4 regions of the Caballeronia sp. INML2 genome follow, and region 1 is predicted to be linked to each of the others. Evidence: predicted binding sites of a transcription regulator. Region 1 holds the regulator's gene; each other region holds the start of a gene.
The links. Region 1 encodes HrcA, which represses chaperone genes, less so after heat shock. Its sites were predicted from a motif close to TTAGCACTCNNNNNNNNNGAGTGCTAA; they were not measured.
Positions count from the first base shown of each region.

Region 2: a site for HrcA is predicted at 4,438-4,464, ahead of NCT32_RS10770 (co-chaperone GroES). Genes of this name have one in related genera too.
Region 3: a site for HrcA is predicted at 2,764-2,790, ahead of rpoH (RNA polymerase sigma factor RpoH). Genes of this name have one in related genera too.
Region 4: a site for HrcA is predicted at 4,213-4,239, ahead of NCT32_RS21925 (co-chaperone GroES). Genes of this name have one in related genera too.

Region 1 covers NZ_JALQDH010000005.1:133,686-139,652, reverse strand. Annotated here, with positions in the region: gene NCT32_RS02005 (hypothetical protein) at 1-42, shown strand, start outside; gene NCT32_RS02000 (RNA-binding S4 domain-containing protein) at 14-421, opposite strand; gene hemH (ferrochelatase) at 446-1,513, opposite strand; gene hrcA (heat-inducible transcriptional repressor HrcA) at 1,634-2,650, opposite strand; gene NCT32_RS01985 (NAD kinase) at 2,836-3,732, shown strand; gene recN (DNA repair protein RecN) at 3,768-5,420, shown strand; gene glnE (bifunctional [glutamate--ammonia ligase]-adenylyl-L-tyrosine phosphorylase/[glutamate--ammonia-ligase] adenylyltransferase) at 5,428-5,967, opposite strand, start outside.
Region 2 covers NZ_JALQDH010000024.1:94,406-100,372, reverse strand. Annotated here, with positions in the region: gene NCT32_RS10790 (LysR family transcriptional regulator) at 1-568, opposite strand, end outside; gene NCT32_RS10785 (alkene reductase) at 887-2,029, shown strand; gene NCT32_RS10780 (peroxiredoxin-like family protein) at 2,130-2,810, shown strand; gene NCT32_RS10775 (SDR family NAD(P)-dependent oxidoreductase) at 3,093-3,833, shown strand; gene NCT32_RS10770 (co-chaperone GroES) at 4,543-4,833, shown strand; gene groL (chaperonin GroEL) at 4,931-5,967, shown strand, end outside.
Region 3 covers NZ_JALQDH010000004.1:69,934-75,900, forward strand. Annotated here, with positions in the region: gene nagE (N-acetylglucosamine-specific PTS transporter subunit IIBC) at 1-1,634, shown strand, start outside; gene rpoH (RNA polymerase sigma factor RpoH) at 1,765-2,700, opposite strand; gene NCT32_RS01205 (acyloxyacyl hydrolase) at 3,061-3,627, shown strand; gene NCT32_RS01210 (nuclear transport factor 2 family protein) at 3,673-4,056, shown strand; gene leuA (2-isopropylmalate synthase) at 4,073-5,725, opposite strand.
Region 4 covers NZ_JALQDH010000061.1:19,374-25,340, forward strand. Annotated here, with positions in the region: gene NCT32_RS37630 (LLM class flavin-dependent oxidoreductase) at 1-146, shown strand, start outside; gene NCT32_RS37635 (hypothetical protein) at 109-375, shown strand; partial or broken gene NCT32_RS21900 (ATP-binding cassette domain-containing protein) at 372-1,013, shown strand; gene NCT32_RS21905 (hypothetical protein) at 1,232-1,483, opposite strand; gene NCT32_RS21910 (amino acid ABC transporter permease) at 1,598-2,284, opposite strand; gene NCT32_RS21915 (amino acid ABC transporter permease) at 2,281-3,012, opposite strand; gene NCT32_RS21920 (ABC transporter substrate-binding protein) at 3,096-3,917, opposite strand; gene NCT32_RS21925 (co-chaperone GroES) at 4,269-4,559, shown strand; gene groL (chaperonin GroEL) at 4,592-5,967, shown strand, end outside.

The sequences.
Region 1 (5,967 bases):
ATCGAAAGCTACTTCAATCCGAACGAGAAAATTTGTCGATGATCCGCCGGTCTCGTTTGGTTGGCCTGCCCTGCATGCCGGCTGCGGGTTCGCGGAACGTCTTGCGACGCTCGGCCTCGGCCATGCGCTTCGCCCGGCCGTCCTCGGTCTCGGCGTAGAGCATTCGCGCGACCGTCGCCGGGCCGCGCACGTCGCACAACCCGAGTACTTCGACCTGCCAGACGAGCCCCTCGATGTCGATCTCGACGATATCGCCGACGCGCACATCCTTCGACGGCTTTACATTCGCCCCGCCGACCTTCACGCGGCCCTTCTCCACCGCATCGCTCGCAAGCGAACGCGTTTTGTAGAAACGCGCCGCCCAAAGCCACTTATCGATGCGCAAACGCGCGCCAGGTTCCGTCGAAATTTTGTGATTCATCGGTGAATGCTTGAAAAGCCTTGTTCAGGCCACCGCGGTGAGCGGCTGCACGGACTGTACGGGCCATCCCTGCAGATGCTGCGCGGCAATCTCGCCGAGCGCCTTGATCCACGCGGAAGCCGAGTTCAGACAGGGAATCCGGTGGAAATGCCTGCCGCCAGCCTTCAGGAATTCGTCACGCACCTCGATGCCGATTTCCTCGATCGTTTCGAGGCAATCCGCCGTGAAGCCGGGACAGAACACGTCCACGCGCGCGACGCCGCCTGCGCCGAGCTCCATGACCGTCGGCGCAGTGTACGGCTGAAGCCACTCCGCGCGGCCGAAGCGCGACTGGAACGTCACGCGACACTCCACCGGCGTGAGCCCAAGTGCGGACGCGAGCAGCGAGCCGGTCAACTGGCATTGGTCGTGATACGGATCGCCGAGATCCATCGTGCGCTTCGGCACGCCGTGGAAGCTCAGGACGAGCTTGTCGCCCGCGGCGAAATCCGGCTGGCCGTGATGCCGCCAGTAGTCGCGCACCTGCTCCGCAAGCGCGGCGATGTATGCCGGATGATCCGCGTAGTGGCGGATCGTGCGGATTTCCGGCTGATTGCGCACGCGCTTGAGCGCGGTAAATGCATCGTCGAACGCGGTGGCTGTCGTGGACGATGAGTATTGCGGATACATCGGCAAGAGAAGGATGCGATCGGCGCCTTCGAGCTTCAGCTGATTCAGCATTGCGCCGATGCCGGGCGAACCGTAGCGCATCGCATAGTCGACGATCACGTGATAGTCGTTCGCCGCGAACAGCCGCCGCAGGCCCTCGACCTGCTTTTCCGTATGAACGCGCAGCGGCGAGCCTTCGGGCATCCATACTTGAGCGTATTTCTTCGCCGACGCGCGTCCGCGAAACGGCAGGATCAGCCCGCGCAGAATGACCTGCCACACGATCGAGGGTATTTCGACGACGCGCGGATCGGAAAGGAATTGCGCCAGATACTTGCGCACCGCCCGCGGCGTGGGCGCGTCCGGGGTGCCGAGATTGATCAGCAGCACCGCGACGCGATGGGAAGCGCTGGGCTGCGAGGGCAACTCGAGGTCGAAACGCATAGGGCAAGCGGGCCGGAAGGGACGTCGAAAAGGTGAAGACCATTATAGCGGCGGGTCCACGAGCGCATCATTGGCCGAACGGCCTAGTGGCGCAGCCTTGCGTGCCGCGCCAAGATGGCGCTACTGGTGGCTGAGCGACATCGAGAGCAGGCGCGCGGTGATGTCCACGATCGGAATCACGCGGTTGTAGGCCATGCGTGTCGGGCCGATCACGCCGAGCGTGCCGACGATCTTCCCGTTGACCTCGTACGGCGCCGTCACGACGCTCATTTCCTCGATCGGCACGAGATTCGACTCGCCGCCGATGAAAATCTGCACGCCTTGCGCGTGGCTCGAAACATCCAGCAATTGCAGGAGGCTCGTCTTTTGGTCGAACAAATCGAAAAGCTTGCGCAGCCGCGCCATGTCGGACGAAAGGTCCGCCACTTCGAGCAGGTTGCGCTCGCCGGAAATGAGCACGGTGTCCGTGGGATCCGTCTCGGCGGTGCTCGCGACCACGGCCGCCTGCATGAGCGCGGTCATGTCGCCGCGCAACTGATCGATTTCCTCGCGCAGGCGCCGGCGCACTTCGTCGAAGGACAGGCCCGCGAAATGCGCGTTGATGTAATTGGAGGCTTCGACGAGCTGCGACGGCGAGTAGTCGCGCTGCGTCGCCATCATGCGGTTCTGGACATCGCCCTCGGGCGTCACGATGATGAGCAGAATACGCTTGTCGGACAGCCGCATGAACTCGATCTGCTTGAACATGTGGCTGCGGCGCGGCGTGAGCACGACGCCCGCGAACGACGACAGATTGGACAGCACGCTCGCCGCCGCGGCGACGATTTTCTGCGGCTCCTCGCCCTGCAGCCGGGTCTTGACCGCGGTGGTCATGGCTTCGTCTTGCGGCGCTTCTACAGTCAGCATCGTATCGACGAAGAGCCGGTAGCCGCGCGGCGTGGGAATACGTCCCGCCGACGTATGCGGGCTCGCGACGAGGCCGAGCTCCTCGAGATCCGACATCACGTTGCGGATCGTCGCGGGACTCAGTTCGAGACCGGAATGGCGTGATAGCGTGCGCGAACCGACCGGCTGACCTTCGGCGATATAGCGCTCGATCAACGTCTTGAGGAGGGTTTGTGCACGTGGGTCTAGCATGGGGAAATTTTAGCTCAACGAGTCGGGGGGCGGCGAGCCGCGCCGCGTGCGCTGCGTTCAACGTCCGCTCCATTCTAGCGAGAAACGACGGGCGTGCCGCGCAACGTCGCGCGGTCCCGTCGCAACACGACCGTCCAACCTCGCCCACGGTTCTTTTCGATCTCTGACTATGGTGTAATGCCGGCATGGAAATTGGCCAATTCAAGACCGTCGCCCTCGTGGGGCGCACCAACACGCCAGGCATCGAGGCGCCGCTGAGATCGCTCGCCGGTCTTCTTGCGCAGCAAGGCTTCGAGGTCGTGTTCGAGGCGGGCACCGCGAAAGACGTCGGTGTGACGGAGTTTCCCGCGCTGTCCATCGCGGAGATGGGTGCGCGCGCGGACGTCGCAATCGTGCTCGGCGGCGACGGCACCATGCTCGGCATCGGCCGACAGCTCGCACCCTACAAGACGCCGCTCATCGGCGTGAATCACGGGCGGCTCGGCTTCATCACGGACATTCCGCTCAAGGCGATGCAGGAAATCGTCCCGCAACTGCTCGCCGGCCAGTTCGAGCGCGAGGAGCGCAGCCTGCTCGAAGCGCGCATCGTGCGCGACGACAAGCCGATCTATCACGCACTCGCGTTCAACGACGTCGTGGTGAATCGCAGCGGCTTTTCCGGCATGGCGGAGCTGCGCGTGTCGGTGGACGGCCACTTCATGTACAACCAGCGCTCGGACGGCCTGATCGTCGCGACGCCGACGGGCTCGACCGCTTACGCGCTGTCGTCGGCGGGGCCGATTCTTCATCCTCAGTTGCAAGGCTTTGTGCTCGTGCCGATCGCGCCGCATTCGCTGTCGAACCGTCCGATCGTGCTGCCTGACGATTCGAAGGTGACCATCCAGATCATCGGCGGACGGGACGTCAACGTGAATTTCGACATGCAGTCCTTCACCGCCGTCGAATTGAACGACGCGATCGAAGTGCGGCGCTCGAAGCACACGGTGCCGGTGCTGCATCCGGTCGGCTACAGCACTTACGCGACGCTGCGCAAGAAGCTGCACTGGAACGAGCATCCGTCGCAGGACGCCTCTTCGCTCTGAACTAACTTCTCGTCTTCCCCTTTCCCGAAGCGTCCATGCTCCGTCATCTTTCCATTCGAGATTTCGTCATCGTCGCCACGCTGGATATCGATTTCGATCCAGGTTTCACGGTCTTTTCGGGAGAAACCGGCGCGGGCAAGTCGATCCTGATCGACGCCCTCGCGCTCACGCTCGGCGCCCGCGGCGACGCGAGTGTCGTGCGCACGGGCCAGGCGCGCGCCGATATCACCGCGGAGTTCGGCACCCATCCTTTGGTGACGCGCTGGCTGGACGAGCACGCGTTGGCGCAAGACAGCGACTCGGTCATGCTGCGCCGGGTGATCGATTCGGGCGGCCGCTCCCGCGCATTCATTAACGGCACGCCCGCGACGCTCGCGCAGCTTCGCGAAGTGGGTGAAATGCTCGTCGACATCCACGGGCAGCACGCGCATCAGTTGCTGATGCGTCCCGACGCGCAGCGCGAACTCTTCGACACGCACGCGCAGTTGCTCGACACCGCCGGCGCGGTGAGTCGCGCGTGGCGGGCCATGCGCGACGCGCAGCAGGCCGTCGAGGCCGCGCAAAGCCGCGACCGCGAGCTGCAACTGGAGCGCGAACGCCTCGCGTGGCAACTGAGCGAATTCGACAAACTCGCGCCGCAACCGGGCGAATGGGAAGAAGTGAGCGCGGAGCATCATCGGCTGTCGCATTCGGCGAGTCTCATCGACGGCGTGCAGGGCGCGCTCGGCGCGCTTTCGGAGTCCGACGAGGCCATGATCTCGCAGCTCGGCACGATCATCTCGAAGGTGCGCGGCCTCGCCGATATCGATCCCGCGCTTAATGACGTGCTCGCGTCGCTCGAACCGGCGGAGATCCAGTTGCAGGAGGCGTCGTATTCGCTGTCGCATTACGCGCAGCGGCTCGAACTCGATCCCGACCGGCTCGCGCAAGTCGAAAGGCGCATGGATCAACTTCACTCGACGGCACGCAAGTTCCGCCTTCAGCCCGAAACGCTGCCCGAGGAACACGACGCGCGCCGCCGCCAGCTCGCCGAACTCGACGCCGCCGCCGATCTCGACGCGCTCAACGCCGCAGCGGACAAAGCGAAAGGCGAATATCTCGCGCACGCCAACGTGCTGTCGAAGGCGCGCGCGAAGGCCGCGAAGCATCTCTCGAAAGCAGTCACCGCCGGCATGCAGGAATTGTCGATGGCGGGCGGCAGCTTCGAAGTCGCGCTCGTGCCCCTCGCCGAAGGCGGCGCCAACGGGCTGGAGCAGGTCGAGTTCCGCGTTGCCGGTCATGCGGGCGTCGCGTTGAGACCGCTCGCGAAAGTCGCGTCAGGCGGCGAACTGGCGCGTATCAGCCTCGCGCTCGCCGTGATCGCGAGCACCGCGAGCCCGACGCCCACGCTCATCTTCGACGAGGTGGACACGGGCATCGGCGGCGGTGTCGCGGAGGTGGTCGGGCGTCTGCTACATCAACTCGGGCGTGACCGTCAGGTCCTGTGCGTGACCCACCTGCCGCAGGTGGCCGCGCGCGGCGATCAGCACTTCCAGGTCGCGAAGTCTCCGGACGACGCCGGCGGCACCGTGAGCACGGTGACCCCGCTCGACAAGAGCAGGCGCATCGAGGAAGTCGCGCGCATGCTGGGCGGGCTGGAGATCACCGCGACCACGCGCAAGCACGCGAAGGAAATGCTGGCCGCCTGAAGCCGGCTCAGCCCGCCACGCTGAACACCCGCTCCCACAACGCTGTCACCGCGTCGCGCTCGGTCTGAACCTCGGCCGGATCGACGCGCGCCTTCTCCATGCCGTCGAGCCGCAGCGTGTGCTGGAGCTTGCGGTAATGCCGGTAAGCCGCGCCGATGACTTCCGCTTGCGCTTCGGCGATCAGTCCGCTTTGCGCAGCGATCTTGAGCAGCGTGATATTGCCCGCGTTGCGCAGAAACGCGCGATGCTCGCGCGCATGCAGCAGCACCCAGTACTGCACGATGAACTCGATATCGACCATGCCGCCGCGATCGTGCTTCAGGTCGAACAGTTCGCTGCGATTCGGATGGCCGTCGGCGACGCGCTGACGCATCGTCGCGATCTCGCGCGCCAGAGCGGCGGCATCGCGCTCCATGATGAGCACGTCGGCGCGAATCTTCTCGAACTCCGCGCCGATTTCGGCATCGCCCGCGCTATAGCGTGCGCGCGAAAGCGCCTGATGCTCCCAGACCCACGCGGTGTTCGCCGCGTCGCCCTCGCGGATCTG
Region 2 (5,967 bases), on a different contig from region 1:
CCGCGTGATGCTCGAGCAGATCTGCAGGCTTCGTCGGAATGCCGCAGCGATCAAAGTACGCGGGTGTCGCTAGTACGCGCCGGCGAGCCTCGCCGATGCGTCGGGCGGTCATGTTTGAATCGCGCAGATCACCCATTCGCAATGCCAGATCGACGCCTTCTTCGACGAGATCTATATTGCGGTCGTCAAGGAGCAGTTCGACTTCCAGGTCGGGATGCTTGCTCAGAAAGCCGGGCAACTTTGGAACGATATGCAGCCTTGCAAAGCAGACTGCGGCGGACACGCGAAGCTTTCCTGTCAGTCCCGCAGCCGTGCCCCGTGCGGCAAGCACGGCCGCGCCCGATTCCTCGACGGCACGCCTCGCACGTGTGTAGAAATTTTGCCCCGCCTCGGTTGGCGTCAACGCACGGGTCGAGCGCAGTAGCAATTTGACGCCGAGCCATTCCTCCAGTTGCGCCACGGCCTTCGACACAGCCGGCTGGCCGATGTCGAAATGGCGCGCAGCTGCGGAGAACAAGCCTGTATCGACGACGCGGATATAAATCTCGAATGCGGCAAGGCGGTCCATCGGAATTCTCCTGAGCTGCGCAGAATGGATGAGGCGCCGCGAGCGCAGGGTTCGAAGCACCAGCAAGGTGCGGCGTCTGCCGTGCCGACAGCGTACCTCACCTGGCAAGACGCATTCGATGTGGAGGCCTCATGCCCGCGTGGCGGTGGCAGCCCGCAACGCACAGCCATTCGCGTCGCCGATTTATCCCCATCTGGAATAGACCTCATCCTGATAGAGGGCTATATCCGGCCCCGCCGGTTCTTTACATTTGATCTCAACGCATCGCGTGACGCACCCGTCCCTGGGGTGCGCAACCATACTCTCAAAGGAAACATCATGACCAAGCTGTTTAGTTCCAGCAAAGTCGGCACCTATGACCTCGCTCATCGTGTCGTCCTTGCGCCTATGACCCGTCTGCGCACCATTCAGCCCGATGATATTCCCAGCCCGATGATGGCGAGCTTCTATGGTCAGCGTGCTTCGGAAGGGGGCCTCGTCATCATCGAAGCGGCGAGCATCTCACGGCAGGCGCGCTCGTATCTAGGCGCGGCAAGCATCTTCCACGACGGTCAGGACGCGGGCTGGAAGGCGATCGCCGACGCGGTGCACGCGAAGGGTGGTCGTGCGTTCCTGCAACTGATCCACGGTGGACGTCAGAGCCACGTCGAAGTCAACGACGGCGGCTCGCCCGTCGCGCCCTCGGTGGTGCCGTTCGAAGGCGTTGCGCTCACCACGGACGGGTTCGTTCCGGCGTCGCCGCACCGTGCGCTGGAAACCCACGAGATTGCGGGGATTGTCGAAGACTTCCGTCAGGCTGCGGAACGCGCGAAGAAGGCCGGCTTCGACGGTGTCGAATTGCACGGGGCCAACGGCTATCTCGTCGACCAGTTTATCCAGGACGGCACGAACCGGCGTACCGATGAATACGGTGGCCCGGTCGAGAACCGTGTGCGTTTCATGCGCGAGGCACTCGAAGCGCTGATTTCCGTGTTCGGCGCGGATCGCGTCGGGGTGCGGATCTCGCCGTCGGGCGAATGGGGCGGCGTATCCGACAGCGACCCCGAGGCGACGTTCAGCCATGTCGCCAAGGTGCTCGACTCGTACGGGATTGCCTATCTTCACGTCATCGAGCCGCGTATCAAGGGGGACGATACATTGCATCATGGCCATCCTGTCGTGGCGGCGGCGTATCTGCGTCCTCACTTCGCGGGTCCGATCATCGCGGCGGGCGGGTTCGATCGCGAAAGTGCGATCGCGGTCGTCGAGTCGGGCGTGGCCGACTTGGTTGCATTCGGACGTCACTTCTCGTCGAACCCGGATCTTCCCGCTCGCCTGGCGCGTGATCTGCCGCTCACGCCTTATGTCCGCGCGGCGTTCTGGGGAGGTAACGAAGAGAACTACTCGGACTTTCCAATGTATGAAGTGCAGCAGGCAGCAAGCCGCACTGTCCAGGATGAAGAAAGTGCCGAGGCGGTGTAACGGCTTGTTCGGGCGTTCGCGGGATGCAGCGTGACAGCAAGAAAGCCGGCCGTGCGCAGGCCGTTGCGATGCGCGGCCGGCTTCGATGGAGACATCGATCATGAGTCAAGCACAAGTGGTAGTGGACACGGATGCCGCGGCGGAAATCACGATGGTCTCGAAGGCGGCTGCAGCAACGAACGCGCTGCATGCGGGAGCCCGGGCGCCGACGTTTGCCTTGCATGACACGCTCGGCCGCCGCGTCGCGCTGGATCAACTGCTGCGCGCGGGTCCGGTCGTGCTCTATTTCCAGCGTGGTTCGTGGTGTGCATTCGGTGAAGAAAACCTCGTGCGATTTTCGGCCGTGCATGAGCGTATTGCTGCCTCGGGAGCGAGGGCGCTTGCCGTTGCTCCGCCTGGTCAATCGGACGATCGCGCTGGCGTGTTACCGATTCCCAAACTCGTCGACACCGACCTCGGCCTTGCGCGAGCGTTCGGTTTAACCTTCGATCTTCCGGAGGAACTGCGCAGTCGCTATATAGATCTGGGCTATGTACCACCCAGGATACGCAAGTCGGGCGTGTTTCTCGTCCCGGTCCCAGCGACCTACATTCTCGAGGAGGACGGCGTTGTCGTTTTTGCGCACGTCGACTTCGACTACCGAAACGGATTGGATACGGAGTCCCTGCTGAAGGGGCTCGACGCGCTTCGGGTGAAACGCAAAATTCGCGATCGAGATCGCCCGCGTGGAAGTCTTCCAGCCTTGACGGTCGTGACAAAAGCCCACGATTTCACGCACTAGTGGCGAGCGGTAAATGCCTCAGTACTAATCCGGCATCCGTCTTCGCATCCGCTTTTGGAGACTTCCTGCCAGTTGCCGCGCGAATCGCCTCGTCGTATGGACGTGCGGAGATGCAAGCGATTCCTTCTCCAAGCTGGGCATTGTCCCGGAAATTCCGGAGGTCCTGCCTTATTGACGGTCCCTTGAAAGCAAAGTGTTTCACCACTTCGTCGCCGCTTGTTGTGTTGCTTCGTCTGGGGCGGCGAAGTGGATCTTTCCACTCGACGAGGATATGGAGTTCTTATGGCTAAGCTAGGTAATAAGGTTGCCATCGTGACAGGCGGTTCGCGGGGCATCGGTGCTGCGATTGCCAGAAGATTGGCCGCGGATGGAGCACGCGTGGTGATCACGTTCTCTAAAGGCAGTGAAGCCGCTGCAACCGTGGTGAAAGCAATTGAAGCCGCTGGAGGCGAGGCGATCGCAATCCAGGCCGATGCCGCAAGCGCAGAGGCAATCAATAATGTGGTACAGCAGACGATTACCGCGTATGGCGGCCTCGACATTCTCGTCAACAATGCAGGCACAGCGATTCCAAAACCGTTTGAAGTGACGACGCTGGAGGAATTGGACCACGTGATCAACCTGAATATCCGAGGCGTGTTCCTGTCAACTCAAGCGGCTCTCAAGCACCTGAGGACTGGCGGTCGCATCATAAATATCGGCTCGTGCGTGGGCGAGCGAATGATGACGCCCGGCCTTGTTTCGTATTCTGCGACGAAGGCTGCTATACGCATGTTCACGCAAGGCCTGTCCCGCGAGGTGGGCGAACGCGCTATCACCGTCAACAATATTCAACCCGGTCCGATTGACACGGATCTCAACCCAGCAGGGGGTGATTGGGCCACGCCGCAGCTAGAGATGACTGCCCTTAAGCGGTACGGGCACGTCGACGAAATTGCGGCGATCGTCGCTTTTGTTGCTAGTGACGAGGCGGCGTATATCACCGGAGCGAATCTAACGGTTGATGGCGGAACGAATGCTTAGGCGAGAGTCAACTGACTCTCGTCGCGCAGTGAACTTGCCGTGCTTGTTACGTATCGGGCAATCACGCACGCAGATGTCGGATCACTTTGGCGCAGCGCACCATCGTTGACTGACACATCGCCATTTGCATCTTTATTGAAGTAACCAACGGCCGTTGAGCTTTCGAGGACGGCCGTTTATCTCGCAGTCGCGGAGTGGCCGAAATGGGGTCGCGTAGCGACGTTCGATGCATCGAATCCGCACATCGTGACGCTCCCAATTCTCCAATGATGCCGACTGCGTTGGAATTACCTTCATATCTTTGATGGCAAACGTCGATGGATGAGGCGGCTCGAGGAAGGGTAAACACCTAACTTCGAAGGAACAACTCTTTGCGTGGGCGAGTCGTTTCATTTTGGTTCTTCAGCCGGCCCGCACGCAGTGACGGCCCGGGCTGGGAGTCGCGTCCCACCATCGTAAACCGCTGATCTGATGGAAGATCTTGCGCCGTAAGCAACGTGTACTCGCGGTTTAGCGGTTCAACGTTCGACGAACGTAGCTCAATGTTGGGTGAACTTCGACAGTTCGTGCCCCTCCTTGAAATTGTCAAACTCGGTCCATATAATTGGCACTCACTGCACGAGAGTGCTAACAAGATTGCCGTCCGGCGAGATTGTTCTCAACGGACGGGTTTTTCCCGTGTTTTCAGTCTCAATCAAGAGGAGTGTGTATGAACCTTCGTCCTTTGCACGATCGCGTCATCGTCAAGCGTCTGGACCAGGAAACCAAGACCGCATCGGGCATCGTGATTCCGGAAGCCGCGGCTGAGAAGCCGGATCAAGGCGAAGTCCTGGCCATCGGCCCGGGCAAGCGCGATGACAAGGGCGTGCAGAACGCTCTCGACGTGAAGGTCGGCGACCGCGTTTTGTTCGGCAAGTACGCCGGCCAGACCGTCAAGGTCGACGGGCAAGAACTGCTCGTCATGCGCGAAGAAGACATCATGGCCGTTCTGGTCAAGTAAGCATCCTTCCTGCACGTTCGGCTTCGCCAACAAGCCGCAGCCCTTTCGGGCGCGCTGAGCGAAGCCAGCAAACCGAATCGAATCAAGGAGTTTGGATATGGCAGCTAAAGAAGTCACTTTTGGCGATTCCGCACGCGCCAAGATGGTCGAAGGCGTGAACATCCTGGCCAACGCGGTCAAGGTCACGCTCGGTCCGAAGGGCCGCAACGTGGTGCTCGAGCGCTCCTTCGGCGGCCCGACGGTCACCAAGGACGGTGTCTCGGTCGCGAAGGAAATCGAACTGAAGGACAAGCTCCAGAACATGGGCGCGCAAATGGTCAAGGAGGTGGCTTCCAAGACCAGCGACAACGCAGGTGACGGCACAACGACCGCTACCGTTCTGGCGCAATCCATCGTTCGCGAAGGCATGAAGTACGTCGCATCGGGCATGAACCCGATGGACCTGAAGCGCGGCATCGACAAAGCCGTCACGGCCGCGATCGATGAACTGCGCAAGATCAGCAAGCCCTGCACGACCAACAAGGAAATCGCGCAAGTCGGCTCGATCTCGGCGAACAGCGACACGTCGATCGGCGAGCGCATCGCTGAAGCGATGGACAAGGTCGGCAAGGAAGGCGTCATCACCGTCGAAGACGGCAAGTCGCTGCAAGACGAACTGGACGTCGTGGAAGGCATGCAGTTCGATCGCGGCTATCTGTCGCCGTACTTCATCAACAACCCGGACAAGCAAGTCGCCGTTCTGGAAAACCCGTTCGTGCTGCTGCACGACAAGAAGGTGTCGAACATCCGTGATCTGCTGCCGGTGCTGGAGCAAGTCGCGAAGGCTGGCCGTCCGCTGCTGATCATCGCTGAAGACGTCGAAGGCGAAGCGCTCGCAACGCTGGTCGTCAACAACATCCGCGGCATCCTGAAGACCGTCGCCGTCAAGGCTCCGGGCTTCGGCGACCGTCGCAAGGCCATGCTGGAAGACATCGCGATCCTGACCGGCGGTCAAGTGATTGCGGAAGAAACCGGCCTGACGCTCGAAAAGGCGACGTTGGCTGAACTGGGCCAGGCGAAGCGCATCGAAGTGGCCAAGGAAAACACGACGATCATCGACGGCGCTGGCGAAGCCACGAACATCGAAGCGCGCGT
Region 3 (5,967 bases), on a different contig from region 1:
ACCTGCCGCTCCTGTTCGCGATCGGCGTGGCGGTGGGTTTCGCGAAGGACAACAACGGCACGGCGGGTCTCGCCGGCGCGATCGGCTACCTCATCGAAGTGGCCGTGATGAAGGACATCAACGACAAGCTCAACATGGGCGTGCTGTCGGGGATCATCGCCGGTGTGGTGGCGGGCTATCTGTACAACCGGTACAAGGACATCAAGCTGCCCGAGTATCTGGCGTTCTTCGGCGGCAAGCGCTTCGTGCCGATCGTCACGGGCGTCGCGTGTCTGATACTCGGCATCGTGTTCGGCTACGTCTGGCAGCCGGTGCAGGCGGCCATCGACGCCGCGGGCAACTGGCTGACGACGGCCGGCGCGCTCGGCACCTTCGTGTTCGGCGTGCTGAACCGGATCCTGCTCGTGACGGGTCTTCACCACATCATCAACTCGCTCGCGTGGTTCGTGTTCGGCTCGTTCACGCCGCCCGGCGGCGGCGCGGTGGTGCATGGCGACCTGCATCGCTTCTTCGCGGGCGATCCGACCGCGGGCGGCTTCATGACCGGCTTCTTCCCGATCATGATGTTCGGCCTCCCGGCAGCCTGCCTCGCGATGTTCCATGAGGCGCCGAAGGAGCGCCGCGCGATCGTCGGCGGCCTGCTGTTCTCGATGGCACTGACCGCGTTCCTGACGGGCGTGACCGAGCCGATCGAGTACAGCTTCATGTTCCTCGCGCCGGTTCTCTACGCGATCCACGCGGTGCTGACGGGCCTGTCGCTCGCTATCTGCTCGGCGCTCGGCATCCATCTGGGCTTCACGTTCTCGGCGGGCGCGATCGATTACGTGCTGAACTACGGCCTGTCGCAGCGCGGCTGGATGGCGCTCGTCGTCGGCGTCGTTTACTTCATCATCTACTACGGTCTGTTCCGCTTCTTCATCCGCAAGTTCAACATGGCGACGCCGGGCCGCGAGCCGGCCACGACCGATGCGCAAACCGACGCCGACACGACCGTCGCAGGCGGCCTGATTCCGCCGGTTCCGGGCGCGGCGGTGGCGGCATCGAACACGCGCGCTGCAAAGTACGTCGCGGCGCTCGGCGGCGCGTCCAACCTGACGCTCGTCGATGCCTGCACGACGCGTCTTCGTTTGTCGGTGGTGGATTCGGAGAAAGTGTCGGAGCCGCAGTTGAAGACCATCGGCGCGCGTGGCGTGCTCAAGCGCGGCGCGACCAACGTGCAGGTGATCATCGGACCGGAAGCGGACCTGATCGCCGATGAAATCCGCAGCGAGCTCGAGCACTCGTCGACGCGCGGCGCAACGCCCGCATCGTCGACGCCGGCGCAACCGGCCGTGGCAGCGGTGAGCGTCGATCAGACGCCCGGCCCGCTCGATCCGGACCCGTTCCGCTGGCTCGCCGTGTTCGGCGGCGCGACCAATGTCGCATCGCTCGATGCGGTCGCCCAGACGCGCCTGCGCGTGGTCGTGCGTGATCCGTCGTCGGTGGATCGTCAGCGTTTGTCGTCGCTGGATGTGGCGTGGGTGTCGGCCGATACGTTCCACATCGTCGTGGGCGCGGCGGCGCAGCGTTATGCCACGCAGCTTTCCTCGCGCTTGTCGGGTAGCGGCGGCGGTGCAGCGCCGATGCCGGCGTGATGCAATAGACCATGCTTGAAAGCGGGCGGCACCCTCTGGGTGCCGTTTGCTTTTCGCGCAAGGTCAAAGAAAAAGCCCGCCGTCTCATCGACGGCGGGCTTTGCAATTTTTGTTACGACACAGTCAGGTGTTACGCGAAGTCGTGCAGCGCCGAGCGCATCTTCTTCATTGCGCTCGCCTCGATCTGGCGAATACGCTCCGCCGATACGCCGAACTCGTCCGCCAGTTCATGCAGCGTTTTGCCGCCCGAACCGTCGTCCTGCACGTCGAGCCAGCGCGCCGTGATGATGCGGCGGCTGCGCTCATCCAGCGATTCGAGCGCTTCGGCAAGGCCGTCGCTTTGCAGCTTGTCGAACTGGCGCGCTGCAATGACGTTAGTCGGCTCGTTGTGCGAGTCCGCCAGATAGGCGATGGGCGCGAACGCTTCCTCGCCGTCCTCGACCTGCCCTTCGAGGGCGATATCGCCGCCCGACAAGCGGGTTTCCATCTCCGCCACTTCCTCGCGCTTCACCTTCAACTCGTTGGCGAGACCGTCGATCTCGTCCGGCGTGAACGCCGAATGGCTCGTCTTGTGACTGCGCAGGTTAAAGAACAGCTTGCGCTGCGCCTTCGTCGTTGCGACCTTCACCATGCGCCAGTTGCGCAGGATGTACTCGTGAATCTCGGCCTTGATCCAGTGCATTGCATACGACACCAGGCGCACGTTTTGCTCGGGGTCGAAGCGCTTCACGGCTTTCATCAGACCGATATTGCCTTCCTGGATCAGATCCGCGTGCGGCAGTCCGTAACCTAGATAGTTACGGGCGATCGACACGACGAGGCGCAGGTGCGAAAGCACAAGCTGACGCGCGGCGTTCAGGTTGCCCTGCTCGCGGAACTCGGTGGCGTACTGACGTTCCTCTGCCGGCGAAAGCATCGGAATACGGTTCACTGCTTGTATGTATGAATCGATGTTGCCGATCTGGCCGGTCAGCATCGACGACTGTGCGTACGTCAGCGCGCCTGCCGAAGATGCCTTGGCAGGTGCCGAGTTCACAACATTCGGTAGGGTCATCGCATTGGTCACGCTCATAAGCTCCTTATCAACAATTCATTCGCCGCTTAACAGCAGCGGAAGTCAGACATGATATTAGCACTCCGGTTCAACGAGTGCTAAGTGTTAGAGGAGAGGGGAATGTGAGAGTTCCCACAAATACTATCGAATTTGCGGGATCAATAGGACAGTCCGTTGCATCATAAACGGAAGAATCTACCGGTACAGGGCATGCGTCGAATTCTTTACCGCTCTTACGCGCTCGGGCGAAAGAAAATTCAACAAACCGGGTGGCCGGCTGCGTTTCCTGCAAGTACTGAAAAAGGTCACTAGAATTCGGCGAGACAATGCTCTTCGTGAAACACGCCCGTCATCCGAGAACATGGGGTGCTCATGCATAAACACAAGAGTTCGTGGCATCGCACGCTTTCCCGCGTGGCGATCTGCACGGCGTTCGGCCTGGCGTCGGCGGCAGCGCATGCTGATCGATTCGGCCTTCAGATTGCAGGCGGCGTCGCCGATCGCGACATCAAGAAAGCCGACCTCGGCGTGGCCTGGGATCCTGGCCTCACGTGGTGGGAGATCGGCGGGTTCCACTTCACGCTCATCGGCGAAGGTCACGTGTCCTACTGGCACACGACCGAGGACAATGCCGTCCACCCGAACATCTGGGAATTCGGCATTACGCCGGTCGTGCGCTTCGTAAAAAGCTCCGGCTATTTCCGGCCGTTCATCGAGGCGGGCGTCGGCGTGCGGCTGCTTTCGCATACGCGCATCACGGAGGATTTCTCCGTCGCGACGGCGTTCCAGTTCGCCGACATGGTGGGCGTCGGCATGATCTTCGGCGCGAAGCAGAACTATCAGGCGGGCTTTCGCTTCCAGCATCTGTCGAACGGCGGTATCAAAGAGCCGAATCCTGGTATAAATTTCAGCCAGCTATATCTGCAATACAACTTCTGACGAGGCGCCGGTGCATCGGTTCCTCGACACAAGGGGACTCGACAGATGCCGGCAAAAACCATTGAGGCCATTCGCGGCCTCGAGCGCGACCGCTTCCGTGCGATGGTCGACGGCGACGGCCCGGCGCTGGACGCGCTGCTGGCCGAAAACGTCAGCTACGTCCATACGAACGGCAAGCGGGAGACGAAGCGCCAGTTCATCGACGCGATCACCGCAGGTCGCCGCCGTTACCGGCAGATCGAGATTCAGTCGCAGGACGTGCTGCCCGCCGGCCGCGATACGTGCCTCGTCTCGGGCCGCGCGCTGGTCGAGATGGAATCGAAGAACGGCGCGCTGCTATTTCCGATCGCCTATACCGCCGTCCACGTGCAGACCGAGGGCCAATGGCAACTGCTCGCGCTGCAGGCGACGCGCGTGGCACTCGAATAGCCACGCGCGCCGTTCGTCAGGCTTCTACGGCTTCGTCCTGCCGCACATTCTCTGCGACGCGCCCGGAGCGGTTCACTGCGCTCACGACCGCATCGGCGACTGCGAGCGCCGGATTCGCATGTACGGCGACGCCGAAGCGCGTCTGGCCCTCGCCGACGCGGTAGCCGACGAACGCCGCCGTGTCGCCGCTCGCCGTCACGGCCGTCTCGAACCAGTTCACGTTCGCGTCCACGCCGAGCGCTGCGGCGACCGTCTGCGCGTAGGCATCGCCGCTCGTCGTGCTCGCCGGCGGTGCAACCGTGACGCGCTTTCCGAACACCGACAACGTCGATACATCGACCCGCGAAACCGGCCCGCCGGCATCGAAATATTCGCGCTTGAAGAGCTCGCAGATCGCGTCGCCGCCGATTTCGGCGCCGGATGCATCGGTGATCTGCTGCACGGCGTGGCTGAACTCGATCTGCACGCGGCGCGGCGGCGTGAAGCCGAGCCCGCGTTCGAGCAGAAAAGTCGAGCCGCCCTTGCCGGACTGGCTGTTCACGCGAATCACGGCATCGTAGCTGCGGCCGAGATCGGCGGGATCGATCGGCAAATAGGGCACTTCCCACATCGTGCCCGGTACGCGCTGCGCGAGACCCTTGCGGATCGCGTCCTGATGCGAACCCGAAAATGCGGTGAACACGAGGTCGCCCGCATACGGATGACGCGGATGCACCGGAATCTGGTTGCAGCGCTCGACGACGCGGCGCACGGCGTCGATATCGGAGAAATCGAGCCCCGGGTCGATGCCCTGCGTGTAGAGATTCATCGCGAGCGTGACGAGATCGACATTGCCGGTGCGCTCGCCATTGCCGAAAAGGCATCCTTCGATGCGGTCCGCGCCCGCGAGCACCGCCATTTCCGCCGCGGCGACCGCCGTGCCGCGATCGTTATGGGGATGCACTGACAGCACGATGCTGTCGCGAAAGCCCATGTTGCGGTCCATCCACTCGACCTGATCGGCGAACACGTTGGGCATCGCCGCTTCGACCGTCGCGGGCAGGTTCACGATCATCTTGTGATCGGGCGTCGGACGCCACATTTGCGCGACCGCGTCGCACACTTCCCGCGCGAACGGCAACTCCGTCATGCTGAAGGTCTCGGGCGAGTATTGATAGATCCAGTGCGTTTGAGGCCGCGCGGCCGCGCATTCCTTGATGAGGCGCGTGCCTTCGACGGCGAGCGCCTTCACTTCGTCCTTCGACTGATTGAACACGATCTTGCGGAACGACGGCGCGATCGCGTTATAGAGATGCACGATCACCTTGCTCGCGCCCTCGACCGCTTCGAACGTGCGCTCGATCAGCTCGCGGCGCGACTGCACGAGCACTTCGATGGTCACGTCGTCCGGAATGCGCTTTTCGTCGATCAACATGCGCACGAAATCGAAATCGGTCTGCGACGCCGACGGGAATCCCACCTCGATTTCCTTGAACCCGATTTTCACCAGCATCTCGAAGAACTCGAGCTTCGCGGCAATGCTCATCGGTTCGATGAGCGACTGGTTGCCATCGCGCAGATCGGTGCTCATCCAGATGGGCGCCTTCTCGATCGTGCGGGTCGGCCAGCGACGGCCATTCAGACGGACTTGCGGAAACGGGCGGTATTTCTCGGCGGGGTTCGGCATCATGATCGTCGATCTCTCTTCGGACAGTTTGCGTAGCGCCTGCGAGAGAGGCCGTGTCCGGCGGCTGGCCGGGCGTGGCGGGATGCACGTGAGACGGAGCGGCGCGCGCGTGTCCCGGGATCACCAGCGACGGTGACGCCTGTGACCAACGTGAACGTGCGCGGAGCAACGTGCATTTGACCCTCGCGTTTCCGTTTCGCGGGATGCGCGAACGAAAAGCTGACGACTACAGGTGGTAAGAAAAG
Region 4 (5,967 bases), on a different contig from region 1:
GAATCGTCGGTGCAGCGCGTGACCGACGGCAAGCGCGGCGTGACCGTGCGGCATCTGCTCGAACAGATGCAACTGGGCGGACGCTATACGACGATCGTCGGCAATCCCATGCAGGTGGCCGACGCGCTACAGTCCTGGGTCGATGAAGCCGACATCGATGGCTTCAATCTCACGCGCACGGTAACACCGGAGAGCTACGAGGATTTCATCGATCTCGTGATTCCGGAACTCCAGTCGCGCGGCATCTACAAGACGGCGTATGCGCAGGGCACCCTGCGCGAGAAGCTGTTCGGCGAAGGCGCGCGACTCGGTCCGCGTCACACGGGCGCGGGCTTTCGCGATCTGGCCGACGCACCGGCCACGCAAGCGCCATGAGTCTTTCGGCGCCCCTGCTCCAGATCGACCAGTTGAGCGTGTCCTTCGGCGGACATGCCGCGGTGCGTCCTCTCGACCTGACGATCGCGCGCGGCGAGATCCTCGCGCTGGTCGGTGAGTCCGGCAGCGGGAAATCCACCGTCGCGCTCGCGACCATGGGCCTGCTTCCCGGCCGGGCGCAGGTGCAAGGCGCGATCCGCTTCGAGGAAAAGCCGCTCTTCACGCAGAGCGAGCGCGAATGGAGCGCGCTGCGCGGCAACCGCATCGGCATGATCTTTCAGGAGCCGATGACCTCGCTGAACCCGCTTCAGCCCATCGGCAGGCAAGTGGCCGAAGCGTTGACGCTGCATCGGCCGATGTCGGCGCAGGCCGCGCACAAGGAAGCGCGCGAACTGCTCGAACTCGTGCGCCTGCCCGAGCCGCAACGCCGCTTCGGGCACTACCCGCATCAGCTCTCGGGCGGCCAGCGGCAACGCGTGATGATCGCGATCGCCGTCGCGTGCCGTCCCGGCCTTCTGATCGCCGACGAGCCGACCACCGCACTCGACGTCACCATCCAGGCGCAGATTCTCGAACTACTCGACCGGCTGCGGCGCGAACTGTCGATGGCCGTGCTGCTCATCACGCACGATCTCGGCCGTCCGCGAGCGTCAGGTTATCGCCGAGTCTGCCCTGCGGCGCCTTGCCGTCGACTGCGCCGTTCGCCGATTTGCCCGATACGAAGACGAGATCGCCCCAGCGCGTGGCGTTCCGGTAATTCGCCTTCGGGTTGCTGGACGTGCGGCCAGGTTCGATCAGACGGTTCAGTCTTGCATCGGCGCTCATGGTGCTCCTCTTCGTTGTGGGTGGTTCAGGCTCAGAAAGGCGGCGGCGGCTGAAACAGATCGACCGCGTTGCCCATGTTGAAGTACCCGGCCTGGGCGAACAGCGCGATGCATTCAAGCCGTTCCGCGCGGCTTGCCTCATCATCGCGGTGCGTGGGCGTCCCGCATGCGCATGCCTGCATCGCGCGTCTTGCCTCACGCAGCATGCGGCGCTCGCGCGATGCGTCGAGTCGGACGGAGAGGATGTGCCAGTAGTGCAGCAGGTAGTGCGACATGAGCGGCATGAGCGGCTTCCTTCGATACACGATGGCTTCAATCTAGCCCGCTGCGAAGCGTTCCACAAACGAGCTTTTCTGCGATGTATTGCACGCGAAGCGCCGTGTCTGTGTCACATGCCGCTACGCCGGCCCCGCCTTGCGACGCCCGAGCAACACACCGGCGAGTCCCTGCAGCGCGCCGCACAGCATCAGATAGACGAAGCCGACGAAGAGGAAGATCTGCGCCGGATAAACCATCAGGCGGTTGTTGAGCTGATTGGCGAGGAACGTGAATTCCGGCACGCCGACGATATACGCGAGCGACGTGTCCTTGACGAGCGATACCCACTGATTGACGAACGAAGGCGTCATCACGCGCACGGCCTGCGGCAGGATCACTTCGCGCAGCGCCTGCCAGCGCGTGAGCCCGAGCGAGAGCGCCGCCTGCCGCTGGCCTTCGCCGATCGAGACGATGCCCGCATGCACCGAGTGCGACAGGTACGCGCCGCCGATCAGCGCCAGCGCGCATATCACCGTCGCGAGACCGGGCAGGTTCACGTGCAGCACCACCGGCATCAGAAAGAAGGTCCAGAAGATCAGCATCAGCACGGGAATGGCGCGGAAGAACGCGACCACCGCCGTGAGCATCAGATGCGCGGCGCCGCGCGTCATGGCGAGCGCGATGCCGCCCGCGAGACCCACCATCGCGGCGAGCAGCGCGGAAGCGACCGAGAGCGCCACGGTCAGCGCAATGCCGCCCAACGGTCCGGCAGGGAATGCGCCCAGCAGCAGATAGCGCAGCGAGGGAAACCACTCGAACCCGCTCATGCATGACCCCGTTGCAGCGCGCGCGCACCCGTGCGCTGCCAGAGAACCAGCGCCACCTCGATGACTGCGATGGTCAGCACGTAGAACACCGTGGCCGTGCCGAACGCCTGGAAGGTCTTGAAGGTCTCCGTATCGACCTGACGCGACATGTACGAGAGTTCGGCGACGCCGATCGCCATGGTGAGCGACGAGTTTTTCACCACGTTCATGTATTGCCCCGCGAGCGGCGGCGTCGCGATGCGCAGCGCCTGCGGCAGGATCACGTAGCGCAGCGCCGTATAGCGGCTCATGCCGAGCGCCGCGGCGGCCTGTTCCTGCGCATGGCCCACCCCGCGCATCCCGGCGCGGAACTCCTCGCCGATGAACGTCGTCGTGTAGCACGTCAGGCCGATCCAGCCGGCGAACAGCTCGAAGCTCGGCCAGCGTAGCGTGAGAATACCGAGCTTCGCCGCATGCGGCGCGTTGAGCCAGGTCATCCAGTCCGACGGCAGCAACGCGGCCGCGCCGAAATACCAGAACAATAGCTGCACGAGCAGCGGCGAATTGCGAAACACGAAGACATAGAGCGCGGCGACCCGCGCGACCGCAGCGCTTCGTGACGTGCGCGCGACCGCCAGCCCGAAGCCGAGCAGTGTCGCGCAAATGCCCGCGCACGCGGAGAGCATCAGCGTGACGGCCGTGCCCTGCTCCAGCCACGCGAGATACTTCGGTTCAAGCCAGCCTTGCATGATCGACCCATAGAACGGAAATCGTGAAGCCCGGGCGGTGCGATGTTGAGACGCGACCCGGGCATCGACCGCGGCAACGGGGATCAGCTGCTCTTCTGCGGATCGCCGATCTTGAACAGGCGGGGCAGCGGCGCGGCGCTCTTCGGTCCGAACCACCTGTCGTAGATGCGCCCCGCCTCGCCGTCCGCCTCGAGTCTGGTGAGCGTGCCGTTCACGGCATCGAGCAGACGCGTTTCGCCCTTCGGCACGCCGACGCCTTCGTAGTCGTTGGAGATCGTGAAGGGGGGAATCTCGTAGCTCGCCTTGTCCGGCACGCGCGCGAGCAGCGCGACGAGCTTGGGTCCGTCCTGCGTGATCGCCTGCACGTTGCCCGTGCGCAGCGCGGCGAAGGCAAAGGGCGTGTCATCGTAGGCGACGATGGTCGCGTTCGGGAACTTCGCACGCACCTGCTGTTCGTTGGTCGTGCCCTTGTCCGCGCCGATGCGCAGGCTGTTGATCTGATCAGGCGACTTGAGCACACCCTTCTTCGCGATGAACTGCGTGCCCGATGCAAAATACGGCGTGCTGAAATCGACTTCCTTCTTGCGCTCGTCGGTGATCGTGAAGTTGGCGAAGACGAGATCGACCTTGCCCGACTTCAGGAACGCAATGCGATTGGCCGGATTGGTCGGCTGCACTTCGAGCTTCACACCCAGGCTCCTCGCCACGGCGCGCGCGTAATCGACATCGAGCCCGACGATCTGATTGTCCTTCGGATCGACGAAGCCGAACGGCGGGTTGCTGTCGAACGCCGCGACGCGCAGCACGCCGGCCTTCCTGATGTCGTCCAGACGATCCGCGTGCGCGGCATTGGATGCGAGCACCAGCAGTGCGGCGAGCACCGCACCCCAGGTCCTGGTTTTCATGGATGAGATTCCTTCGTTCGTTGGGCCGGTGCACCGTTGTCGTGCGTCGGTGCGATGGCGAGGCACGCACTCTATCGGCGCGGAGTGCGCAAGGGAACGAAGTTTTTCTCAGGTCAAAAGCAGGTCGCGAGATTTGGCGGACTGCGTCGCGCGAACGCGGCTGCGTCGGCTCGGCCCCGCGATGATGCCGGACGCGCGCCTCGGCGACCTCGATAGCACATACGCGCCCTCGCGCTATCGATCTGCGAAACGCTTATTTGGGCCGCGCGGAGCCGCTTCTTATACTCGCAACTCCGTCGCACTCCGCTTGGAGGAGTGCCAATTCAGAGACCAGGTTGGAGGAAAGAGCGAATGAGTCTGCGCCCCCTGCACGATCGCGTGATCGTTAAGCGTCTGGATCAGGAAACGCGCACCGCGTCGGGCATCGTGATTCCCGAGAGCGCCGCCGAGAAGCCGGATCAGGGCGAGATCCTCGCCGTCGGTCCTGGCCGGCGCGACGCCGACGGCAAGCGCGTCGAGCCCGACGTCAAGGTCGGCGAGCGCGTGCTGTTCGGCAAATACGCGGGACAAGCCGTCAAGGTGGATGGCGATGAATTGCTCGTCCTGCGTGAAGAAGACATCGTCGCGGTCGTGAATCGCTGAAGGGAAGAATCAGATACAAGGAGTCGAACGACATGGCAGCAAAAGACATCGTTTTCTCGGATAACGCGCGCTCGAAGCTCATCGAGGGCGTCAACATTCTCGCCAATGCAGTGAAGGTCACGCTCGGTCCGAAGGGCCGCAACGTCGTGCTGGAGCGCAGCTTCGGCGCGCCGATCGTCACCAAGGACGGCGTCTCCGTGGCGAAGGAAGTCGAGCTCGCGGACAAGCTGCAAAACATCGGCGCGCAGCTCGTCAAGGAAGTGGCATCCAAGACCAGCGATCTCGCCGGCGACGGCACGACGACCGCGACCGTGCTCGCCCAGGCGATTGTGCGCGAGGGCAACAAGTACGTGGCCGCCGGCCTGAACCCGCTGGATCTGAAGCGCGGCATCGACAAGGCCGTCATCGCCGCCGTCGAGGAGCTGAAGAAGATCAGCAAGCCGACCACGACGAGCAAGGAGATCGCCCAGGTCGCGACCATCTCGGCCAACGGCGAGGAGTCGATCGGGCAGCGCATCGCGGAAGCGATCGATCGCGTGGGCAAGGAAGGCGTCATCACGGTGGAAGACGGCAAGTCGCTCGACGATGAACTCGATGTCGTCGAAGGACTGCAGTTCGATCGCGGTTATCTGTCGCCCTACTTCGTCAACAATCAGGACCGTCAGGTCGCCGCGCTCGACGAGCCGTATATCCTGCTGCACGACAAGAAGGTATCGAACATTCGCGATCTGCTGCCGGTGCTCGAACAGGTCGCGAAGGCCGGCCGTCCGCTGCTGATCATCGCGGAAGACGTCGAAGGCGAAGCGCTCGCGACACTCGTCGTCAACAACATTCGCGGCATTCTCAAGACCGTCGCGGTGAAGGCGCCGGGCTTCGGCGACCGCCGCAAGGCGCTGCTGGAAGACATCGCGATTCTCACCGGCGGTCAGGTCATTTCCGAAGAAACCGGTCTTTCGCTCGAGAAAGCGACACTGCAGGAGCTGGGGCAGGCGAAGCGCATAGAAGTCGGCAAGGAGAACACGACCGTCATCGACGGCGCGGGCGACAGCGCGAACATCGAAGCACGCGTGAAGCAGATCCGCGCGCAGATCGAGGAAGCCACCTCCGACTACGACCGCGAAAAGCTGCAGGAGCGCGTGGCGAAGCTGGCGGGCGGCGTGGCCGTGATCAAGGTCGGCGGCGCGACGGAAATCGAAGTCAAGGAAAAGAAGGACCGCGTCGACGATGCGCTGCATGCGACCCGCGCGGCGGTCGAGGAAGGCATCGTGCCGGGCGGCGGCGTCGCGCTCATCCGCGTGAAGCAGGCGATCTCCGCGCTCAAGGGCGCGACGCCCGATCAGGACGCGGGTGTCAAGATCGTATTGCGTGCGCTCGAAGAGCCGCTGCGTCAGATCGTGTCGAACGCGGG